Aminobacter aminovorans: one gene and its partner. The main gene of each other region encodes a partner of the protein of the gene in region 2 in a complex. Links are inferred from orthologs where the notes say so. Each region holds a gene or a part of one and is shown on either strand. Other genes may lie near its edges.

Evidence for each region. The genes of interacting proteins can lie anywhere in the genome.
Region 1: the proteins of scpA (region 2) and meaB are in contact, whole or in part, in a crystal structure (PDB 8DPB), measured with the Methylorubrum extorquens proteins. The link is inferred for Aminobacter aminovorans from one-to-one orthologs. Residues at the interface, in SOR27001.1 of Methylorubrum extorquens: Glu577, Glu578, Asn579, Asp580, Gly581, Arg582, Arg583, Arg585, His596, Ala604, Ser605, Ala608, Asp609, Gly611, Phe612, Asp613, Val614, Asp615, Ile616, Gly617, Pro618, Leu619, Glu625, Arg628, Gln629, Val631, Glu632, Asn633, Asp634, Glu661; in SOR26638.1 of Methylorubrum extorquens: Arg20, Ala21, Ala24, Arg25, Thr28, Ser32, Arg33, Arg34, His37, Thr98, Gly99, Gly100, Ser101, Ile102, Leu103, Lys106, Thr107, Ala110, Ala113, Ile114, Asp115, Arg116, Ala118, Phe119, Ile120, Arg121, Pro122, Pro124.

The regions. Positions count from the first base shown.
Region 1 is NZ_UFSM01000001.1:4,449,352-4,453,877, forward strand. What follows is about bases 544-3,504. They hold meaB (methylmalonyl Co-A mutase-associated GTPase MeaB), read left to right. Parts: upstream 544-1,505; coding sequence 1,506-2,504; downstream 2,505-3,504. Other genes in these bases: DY201_RS21945 (aspartate aminotransferase family protein), read left to right, coding at 544-1,027; DY201_RS21950 (cobalamin B12-binding domain-containing protein), read left to right, coding at 1,051-1,509; DY201_RS21960 (methylmalonyl-CoA mutase family protein), read left to right, coding at 2,501-3,504. Also shown: more of DY201_RS21945, read left to right, coding at 1-543; more of DY201_RS21960, read left to right, coding at 3,505-4,192; DY201_RS21965 (enoyl-CoA hydratase/isomerase family protein), read left to right, coding at 4,203-4,526. UniProt on the Escherichia coli protein: Binds and hydrolyzes GTP. Likely functions as a G-protein chaperone that assists AdoCbl cofactor delivery to the methylmalonyl-CoA mutase (MCM) ScpA and reactivation of the enzyme during catalysis.
Region 2 is NZ_UFSM01000001.1:775,829-780,374, forward strand. The notes cover bases 595-3,575. They hold scpA (methylmalonyl-CoA mutase), read right to left. Parts: upstream 3,166-3,575; coding sequence 1,024-3,165; downstream 595-1,023. Other genes in these bases: DY201_RS03745 (UDP-glucose dehydrogenase family protein), read left to right, coding at 595-976; DY201_RS03755 (acetyl-CoA carboxylase biotin carboxylase subunit), read right to left, coding at 3,356-3,575. Outside these bases: more of DY201_RS03745, read left to right, coding at 1-594; more of DY201_RS03755, read right to left, coding at 3,576-4,546. UniProt on the Escherichia coli protein: Catalyzes the interconversion of succinyl-CoA and methylmalonyl-CoA. Could be part of a pathway that converts succinate to propionate.

The sequences.
Region 1 (4,526 bases), 3.7 Mb from region 2 along the record:
GCTTCTGCTGTCGACAGGCGCCGAATCGAACGAAGCCGCCATCCGCATGGCCAAGCTGGTCACCGGCAAGCACGAGATCGTCGCCTTCTCCAAGAGCTGGCACGGCATGACCGGCGTCGCCGCCTCGGCGACCTACAGCGCCGGCCGCAAGGGATATGGGCCTGCGGCCGTCGGGTCGATCGCCATACCGGCGCCGAACAGTTTTCGCCCGCGCTTCCGGCATGCCGACGGCAGCCTCGACTGGCGCAGCGAACTCGATGACGCCTTCACCCTGGTGGACAGCCAGTCGACGGGGAGCCTGGCGGCCTTCGTCGCCGAGCCGATCCTGTCGAGCGGCGGCATGCTGGAACTGCCCGAGGGTTATCTCGCCGCGCTCAAGCAGAAATGCCACGAGCGCGGCATGCTGCTGATCCTCGACGAGGCGCAGACCGGCATCGGCCGCACCGGGACGATGTTTGCCTTCCAGCGCGACGGCGTCACCCCCGACATTTTGACCCTGTCCAAGACCATCGGCGCCGGCCTGCCGCTTTCGGCTGTGATGACGACGGCGGAGATCGAGGAGGCAGCCTATGCCAAGGGCTTCCTGTTCTACACCACCCATGTCTCCGACCCGTTGCCGGCGACCGTCGGCCTCACCGTGCTCGACGTGGTCGAGGAAGAGAAGCTCGTCGAACGGGCCCGCTATCTCGGCGCAAAACTCTTGGACGGCCTGTCACAGCTCAAGCAGCGCCATGAATGTGTCGGCGACGTGCGCGGCCGCGGCCTGATGCTCGGCGTCGAGATCGTCAGGAACGGCGCGGACAGGGAGCCCGACCACGAGCTCGGCGCGCGGATCGCGGCCGAGGCGTTCAGCCGCGGGCTCAGCATGAACATCGTCAAGCTGCCCGGCATGGGCGGCGTGTTCCGCATCGCCCCTCCCCTGACGATCTCGGAGGCCGAACTCGACCTCGGCCTCGGCATCATTTCCGACTCGATCGAAGCCGGGCTGGCCGCTGGTGCAAGCGGCTCCAGCATCGCCGCAGAGTGAAAGGCACTCCAGACATGACCGACATGAACAGCATCAGCCAGGGCGACGCCGCCCGGGCGGAGATCGACGTCAACGCGCCCGGCGCCATCCGGGTGCTTGTCGCCAAGCTCGGCCTGGACGGCCATGACCGGGGTGCCAAGGTGGTCGCCCGGATCCTGCGCGACGCCGGCATGGAGGTCGTCTACACCGGCCTCTACAAATCGCCCAAGGACGTGGTCAATGCCGCCATCCAGGAAGACGTCGACGTCATCGGCGTCAGCCTGCTGTCGGGCTCGCACCTGCCTTTGTTCCAGGAACTCGGCCGTTGCCTCCGGGAAAAGCAGGCCGAGCATATTTTCGTCGTCGCCGGCGGCGTCATTCCAGAGCATGACTACGCCGCTCTGTCGGAAAGCGGCGTCGACGCCATCGTGCCGCAGGAAGCCAGGGGCGACCTGATCGTCACGACGATCAGGAAGCTGATCGCCGAACGTGGCCTGAAATGACGGCGCTTGCCTCATCCCGGCCCGCCCGGCGAACGGCCTATGTGCCTTCGGCAGCACTCGTGCCCGAGGTGCTCAAGGGCAGCGTCCTGGCCGTCGCCCGGATGATCTCCCGGGCTGAAGCAGGATATGCCGAAGCAGCCGACGCCCTGGCCGAGATCTACAGGCACACCGGCAAGGCCCATGTGCTGGGCATCACCGGCGTTCCCGGCGCCGGCAAGTCGACGCTGGTCGCCGCCCTGATCAAGGCCTTTGCCGCAGACGGGCACAAGGTCGGCGTGGTTGCCGTCGATCCGAGCAGCCCGTTTTCCGGCGGCGCCATCCTCGGCGACCGGGTGCGGATGAGCGAGGCGGCGCAATCCTGCCAGGCCTTCGTCCGCAGCATGGCGACGCGCGGACATCTCGGCGGCCTGGCCCGCGCGACGCTTCAGGCCGTCGATGTGCTCGATGCCGCCGGCTATTCGCCGATCATCATCGAAACCGTCGGCGTCGGACAGGACGAGGTCGAAGTGGTCACTGCCGCGCATACCATCGTGGTGCTGTCGGCACCGGGGCTTGGCGACGACATCCAGGCGATCAAGGCCGGCATCCTCGAAATTGCCGACATCCACGCCGTCAGCAAGAGCGACAGGCCCGACGCATCGGCAACGGTCGCGGCACTGCGCGGCATGATGAGCCTCGGACCTGCAAGACCCGGATCGGGCTGGCAGACGCCTGTGCTGCCGGTCAGTTCGCTGTCGGGCGAACGGGTCGAGGAGCTTAAGGACGCCATATCAAGGCATTGGGACCATCTCAGGGACAGCGGCGAGTTGCACGAGCGCGAGCGCAGCATCGGCAGGATGCGGATACTGGGTACCGCCAGGCAGCTTTTCCAGGACAGGTTCAAACGCGACACAGGCGAACTCGAGGCCCACGTTCAGGCGGTGGTGAGCCGGACCATGGATCCGGCCGCCGCCGCCTGCCTTTTGCTGGGTTGGGACAATGAGGTGCTGGCATGAATCTGTTCTCAGCCGAGGCGATCGAGGACATCAGGGAAAAGCAGGCCGCGTGGGAAGCCAACGAACTCGCGGCGGCGCTGAAGGGCAGGCCCGAGGAAAAGGCGGCCTATGAGACGGAATGCGGCATTCCGCTGAAGCGGATCTACACCGCCGCCGACGTCGCCGGCATCCCGGCCAGCGATCTCGGATTTCCGGGCGCCTATCCCTTCACCCGCGGCGCCTATCCGACGATGTATCGCGGCCGCCCCTGGACCATCCGGCAGGTCGCCGGCTTCGGCAATCCCGAGGCGACCAACCAGCGCTACAAATACATGATCCAGACCGGCCAGACCGGGCTGTCGACCGACTTCGACCTGCCGACGCTGCTCGGTCTCGATTCGGACGATCCGATGGCCTTCGGCGAGGTCGGGCGCGTCGGCGTGGCGATCGACACGGTCGACGACGTCGACCGCCTCTTCGACGGCATCGACCTCGAAAAGATCTCGGTGTCGCTGACCATCAATCCCTCGGCCTGGGTGATCTACGCCATGTTCGTCGCGGTGGCGGAAAAGCGCGGCTACGACCTAACCAAGCTGACCGGCACGCTGCAGGCCGATCCGCTGAAGGAATATGTCGCCCAGAAGGAATGGATTTACCCGGTGCAGCCCGCCGTCAGGCTGCTGCGCGACCTGATCATGCACAGCGCCACGACGACGCCGAAGCTCAATCCGATCAGCCTCAGCGGCTACCATCTCTCCGATGTCGGCGGCAACGCGCTGCAGGAGATCGCCTTCATCATGGCCTTCACCATCGCCTATTGCGAGGAGGTCATCGCCGCCGGCATGGACATCGACGACTTCGCGCCCAGGCTGTCGTTCTTCTTCATCAGCCACCAGGATTTCTTCGAACAGATCTGCAAGTTCAGGGCGGCCCGGCGGGTCTACGCCAAGATCATGTCCGAGCAGTTCCACGCCCAGAAGCCGGAATCGATGCGCCTCAGGGTGCATGTGCAGACGGCGGCGATGAGCCTGACCAAGGTCGAGCACCACAACAACCTGATGCGCACGGCGATCCAGGCCCTGGGCGCGGTGCTCGGCGGCTGCCAGAGCATGCACACCAACGGCCTCGACGAGGCCTTCGCCATCCCGACCGAGGAGGCGATGAAGCTGGCGATCCGGACCCAGCAGATCATCCGCGACGAGATCAACGTGACGTCGGTGATCGATCCGCTCGGCGGCTCCTATTTCGTCGAGCGCCTGACGCGCGACATGGAGAACGAAATCTGGAAGGTGCTGGACGAGGTCAAGGAGCGGGGCGGCGCCATCAGGCTGGTCGAGGAAGGCTGGTTCCAGCAGAAGCTGGCCGACTCCGCCTACGCAACCTTCAAGAAGATCGACAGCGGCGAAAAGGTCTCGGTCGGCGTCAACCGGCATGTCGACGAAACCAGCGGTTCCGCCGAGGTCCACATCCATCCTTATGACGACCAGTGCACCCAGCTGCAGATCGACCGCCTCAACGCGGTGCGGACCGACAGGGACAACGGGCGGGTCAAGCAGTTGCTCGGCGAACTCGCCGAACAGGCCCTGTCAGACGACATCAACCTGCTGCCCAAGACGATAGAGCTGGTGAAGGCGCGTGCAACACTCGGCGAGATCTGCAGCGCGCTGAGGGACGTCTGGGGCTCCTACGCCGAGCCGATGATCGTATGAGGACCCCATCATGACCAGAACAGTCATTTCGACGGACGACGGCGCCATCAGCTGGATCAGGCTGAACCGGCCGGAACGGCTCAACGCCATGAATGGCGATCTCGTCAATGAGCTCTCGGCAGCGCTGGCAGCGGCCGAGACGAGGGCTGCCACCCGCGTCGTCATCCTGCACGGCGAAGGCCGCGCCTTCTGCTCCGGCGACGACCTGAAAGATCTCGACGCGCAGACCACTTCCGAGGCGGCGACGCAGGCCTGGGTCGAGTCCATCCAGGAGATCACGCTGCAGATCATGCAGTCGCGCAAGATCGTCATTGCCGCGGTGCATGGCTGGTGC
Region 2 (4,546 bases):
GTCGACAGTGCCGGTGGGGACCGCCGACAAGGTGCGCGAGGCGATCGCGGCTGCCCTGAAGCAGAGAGGCCGCGAGGAGCTTGGCTTCGACGTCGTCTCCAATCCGGAGTTCCTGAAAGAGGGCTCGGCGGTCGCCGACTGCATGAAGCCCGACCGCATCATCATCGGCACCGACAGCGAGGCTGCCGAGGCGGTGATGCGCGAGCTCTATGCGCCGTTCAACCGTAACCACGAGAAGATGATCGTGATGGACGTGCGCTCGGCCGAGTTCACGAAATACGCCGCCAACTGCATGCTGGCGACCAAGATCAGCTTCATGAACGAGATGGCGAACCTGGCCGAACTGCTCGGCGCCGACATCGAGGAGGTGCGCAAGGGCATCGGCTCGGACCCGCGCATCGGTTACCACTTCATCTATCCGGGGCTCGGCTATGGCGGCTCGTGTTTCCCCAAGGATGTGCGGGCACTGATCCGCACCGCCGGCGATGTCGGTTTCGAGCCGGTGCTGCTGCACTCGGTCGAGGCGCGCAACAATGCGCAGAAGGCGGTGCTGTTCGACAAGCTGAAGGCACATTTCGACGGTGACCTCACCGGCAAGACCTTTGCGCTGTGGGGGCTGGCCTTCAAGCCCAACACCGACGACATGCGTGAGGCACCAAGCCGCGTGCTGATGGAGGCGCTGTGGGCTTCGGGCGCCAAGGTGCAGGCCTACGACCCCGAGGCGATGAACGAGGCGCAGCAGATCTATGGCCAGCGCGACGACCTCACCCTCTGCGGCACCAAGGAGGCGGCACTGCGCGGCGCCGATGCACTCTTGATCGCCACCGAGTGGAAGAACTTCCGGGCGCCGTCCTTCGAGCTGATCCGCGACCAGCTCAAGGCCGCCGTCATCTTCGACGGACGCAACCTCTATGACCCGGCAGTCGTCGCCCGCCACGGCATCAAATACGTCTCCATCGGGCGAAAGACGGCTTAAGAAACAAAAAGGCCCGCGCTAGCGGGCCTTTTCGTCTGGTGCGGCGCCTACTGGTTGCGGCGCTTGCCTTCCATCAGGTCGAGCACTGCGCGCGCGGCATCAAGCACATTGGTACCGGGGCCGAAGACCGCCGATACGCCATGGTCGAGCAGGAACTGGTAATCCTGCCGCGGGATGACGCCGCCGACCACCACGATGATGTCCTCGGCGCCCTTGGCCTTCAATGCCGCAACAAGCTGCGGGGCAAGCGTCTTGTGGCCCGCCGCCAACGACGACATGCCGACGACGTGAACCCTGGAGGCGATCGCCGTGTCGGCGGCCTCGCCGGGGGTCTGGAACAGCGGTCCGGCAATGACTTCGAAGCCGATGTCGCCAAAGGCCGAGGCGATGATCTTGGCGCCGCGATCATGGCCGTCCTGGCCGAGCTTGGCCACCATGACACGCGGTTTCTCGCCAAGTGAGCCGGCAAACTGCTTGAGCCGCGACACCAACGTCTGGAATTCCGGCTCGTCGTCATAGGCCTTGCCGTAGACGTTTTCGACCACTTCGGGCACCGCCGCATGGTCGCCAAAGGCCCGGCGCAGGGCATCCGAGATTTCGCCGACCGTGGCGCGCGCCCGCGACGCGTCGACGGCCGCAGCAAGGATGTTGCCTTTACCTGAGCGGGCGACCTGTTCCAGCGCAACGAGCGTCTCGGCGACGCGATTTGGGTCGCGCTGGCGGCGGGTGCGCTCGATACGAGCGATCTGCGACAGGCGCACGGCGGAATTGTCGATCTCAAGGATATCGAGATGATCTTCCTGCTCGAGGCGGTACTTGTTGACACCAACGATGACCTCGTCGCCTTTATCGACGGCAGCCTGGCGCCGGGTCGCCGCCTCCTCGATCATACGCTTGGGCAATCCGCTCGCCACAGCCCTGGTCATGCCGCCCATCGCCTCGACCTCCTCGATCAGCGTCCAGGCCTTCTCGGCGAGGTCGTTGGTCAAGGCTTCGACATAATAGGAGCCGGCGAGCGGGTCGACGACCTTGGTCACGCCGGTCTCATGCTGCAGGATCAACTGGGTGTTACGAGCGATACGTGCGGAAAACTCGGTCGGAAGCGCAATCGCCTCGTCGAAGGAGTTGGTGTGCAGCGATTGCGTGCCGCCCAGTGCTGCCGACATCGCCTCGAAGGCGGTGCGGACGATGTTGTTGTAGGGATCCTGCTCCTGCAGCGACACGCCCGAGGTCTGGCAGTGGGTCCGCAGCATCAGCGACGACGACTTCTTCGGCTCGAATTCGGTCATGATGCGTGACCAGAGCAGGCGCGCCGCGCGCAGCTTGGCGGCCTCCATGAAGAAGTTCATGCCGATGGCGAAGAAGAACGACAGCCGGCCGGCGAAGTCATCGACATTCAGCCCCTTCTTCAGTGCCGCGCGGACATATTCGCGCCCGTCGGCAAGTGTGAAGGCGAGTTCCTGCACAAGCGTCGAGCCGGCCTCCTGCATGTGGTAGCCGGAGATCGAGATCGAATTGAACTTCGGCATTTCCTTTGCCGTGTATTCGATGATGTCGGCGACGATGCGCATCGAGGGTTCGGGCGGGTAGATGTAGGTGTTGCGGACCATGAACTCCTTGAGGATGTCGTTCTGGATGGTCCCGGATAGCTTGTCGCGCGACACGCCTTGTTCTTCACCGGCAACGATGAAGTTGGCGAGGATCGGGATGACCGCACCGTTCATCGTCATGGACACCGAGATCAGCTCGAGCGGGATGCCGTCGAACAGAATCTTCATGTCCTCGACGGAATCGATCGCCACGCCGGCCTTGCCGACGTCGCCTTCGACGCGCGGATGGTCAGAGTCATAGCCGCGATGGGTGGCGAGGTCGAAGGCGACTGAAACGCCCTGTTGGCCGGCGGCGAGCGCCTTGCGGTAAAAGTTGTTGGATGCCTCCGCAGTCGAGAAGCCGGCATATTGCCGGATGGTCCAGGGTCGGCCGGTGTACATGGTGGCACGGGGGCCGCGCAGGAAGGGCTGGAAGCCCGGCAACGTGCCGAGATGGCCGACGCCCTCGAGATCGTCAGCCGTGTAGAGCGGCTTGACGTCGATGCCTTCGGGTGTGTTCCAGGTCAGCGTGTCGGGCGACGCCTTGATTTCGCGCTCGGCGAGTTTCTTCCAGGAATCGATTGTTGGTTTGTCGGTCATTGGGGCCTCCTCAGGCACGGGCGCTCATCCTTCCCTTTGTGAGGAGATTCGGACCGCAGGTCCGGGGTGGGGGTAAGATGTGCGAATCTAGCGGGTCTGGCGACCGGTGGGATTCTTGGACCCCCATCCCGCTCCGCTTCGCGGAGCGACCCTCCCCACAAGGGGGAGGGTAAAGAAGCGCCAGGCGCCATCACTCGAACTCCATGATCAACTCGTCGACGGCGAGGCTTTCGCCTGCGGTCGCGGCCACGCGCTTGACCGTGCCCTTGCGCTCGGCGCGAAGCACGTTTTCCATCTTCATCGCCTCGACGGTTGCCAGCGACTGGCCGGCTTCGATCGTGTCGCCTGCCTTGACCAGGATCGACGTCACCACGCCCGGCATCGGGCAGAGCAGCATCTTCGAGGTATCCGGCGGCAGCTTGACCGGCATCAACCTGGCCAGTTCGGCGACGCGCGGGCTGCGGACGTGGGCAACCACATCCATGCCGCGCCAGCGCAGGCGCCAGCCGGTGCCCGAGCGCGACACCTTGACGCCGATGGACGTGCCATCGACCGCGAAGTTGGCGTGCGGGTGGCCGGGCAGCCAGTCGCTCGATACCGCAAGGGCCGCGCCATCATCGAATTCGACCACGGTCCCGTCGGCTCCGTCCCTGACATGGAGCGGCAGGGTGAAACCCCCAAGGGTCACAACCCAGTCGGCGCCGACGGGGCGTTGATGGTTGGCGAGCGAGCCCGAGATCTGGGTGCCGCGGCGCTGGGTGAACTGGTTGATGAGCGCGGCCACCGCGGCGAGCTTTTGGGCGTCGGCCTCGGAAGGCGCCACCCCGGCAAAGCCGTCGGGGAATTCCTCGGCGATGTAGGCAGTGGTGAGCGCGCCTGAGCGGAACCGCGCCTGGTCCATGACCGCAGACAGGAACGGCAAATTGTGGCCGATGCCCTCGACCTCGAAATCGTCGAGCGCCCGGCCCATCGCCTCGACAGCCGTCAGGCGATCAGGAGCCCATGTGCAGAGCTTGGCGATCATCGGGTCGTAGTACATCGAGATCTCGCCGCCCTCGAAGACGCCGGTGTCGTTGCGGACGATGGTGCCGTCGTCGCGTTTGCCCTCGACCGGCGGCCGGTAGCGGGTAAGCCGGCCGATCGACGGCAGGAAGTTGCGATAAGGATCCTCCGCATAGAGGCGGCTCTCGATGGCCCAGCCATTGAGCTTCACCTCGGCCTGCGTGAAACGCAGCTTTTCGCCTGCGGCGACGCGGATCATCTCTTCGACGAGATCGATGCCGGTGATCAGTTCCGTCACCGGGTGCTCGACCTGCAAGCGGGTGTTCATCTCGAGGAAGTAGAAGTTCCTGTTGCCGTCGACGATGAACTCGACCGTGCC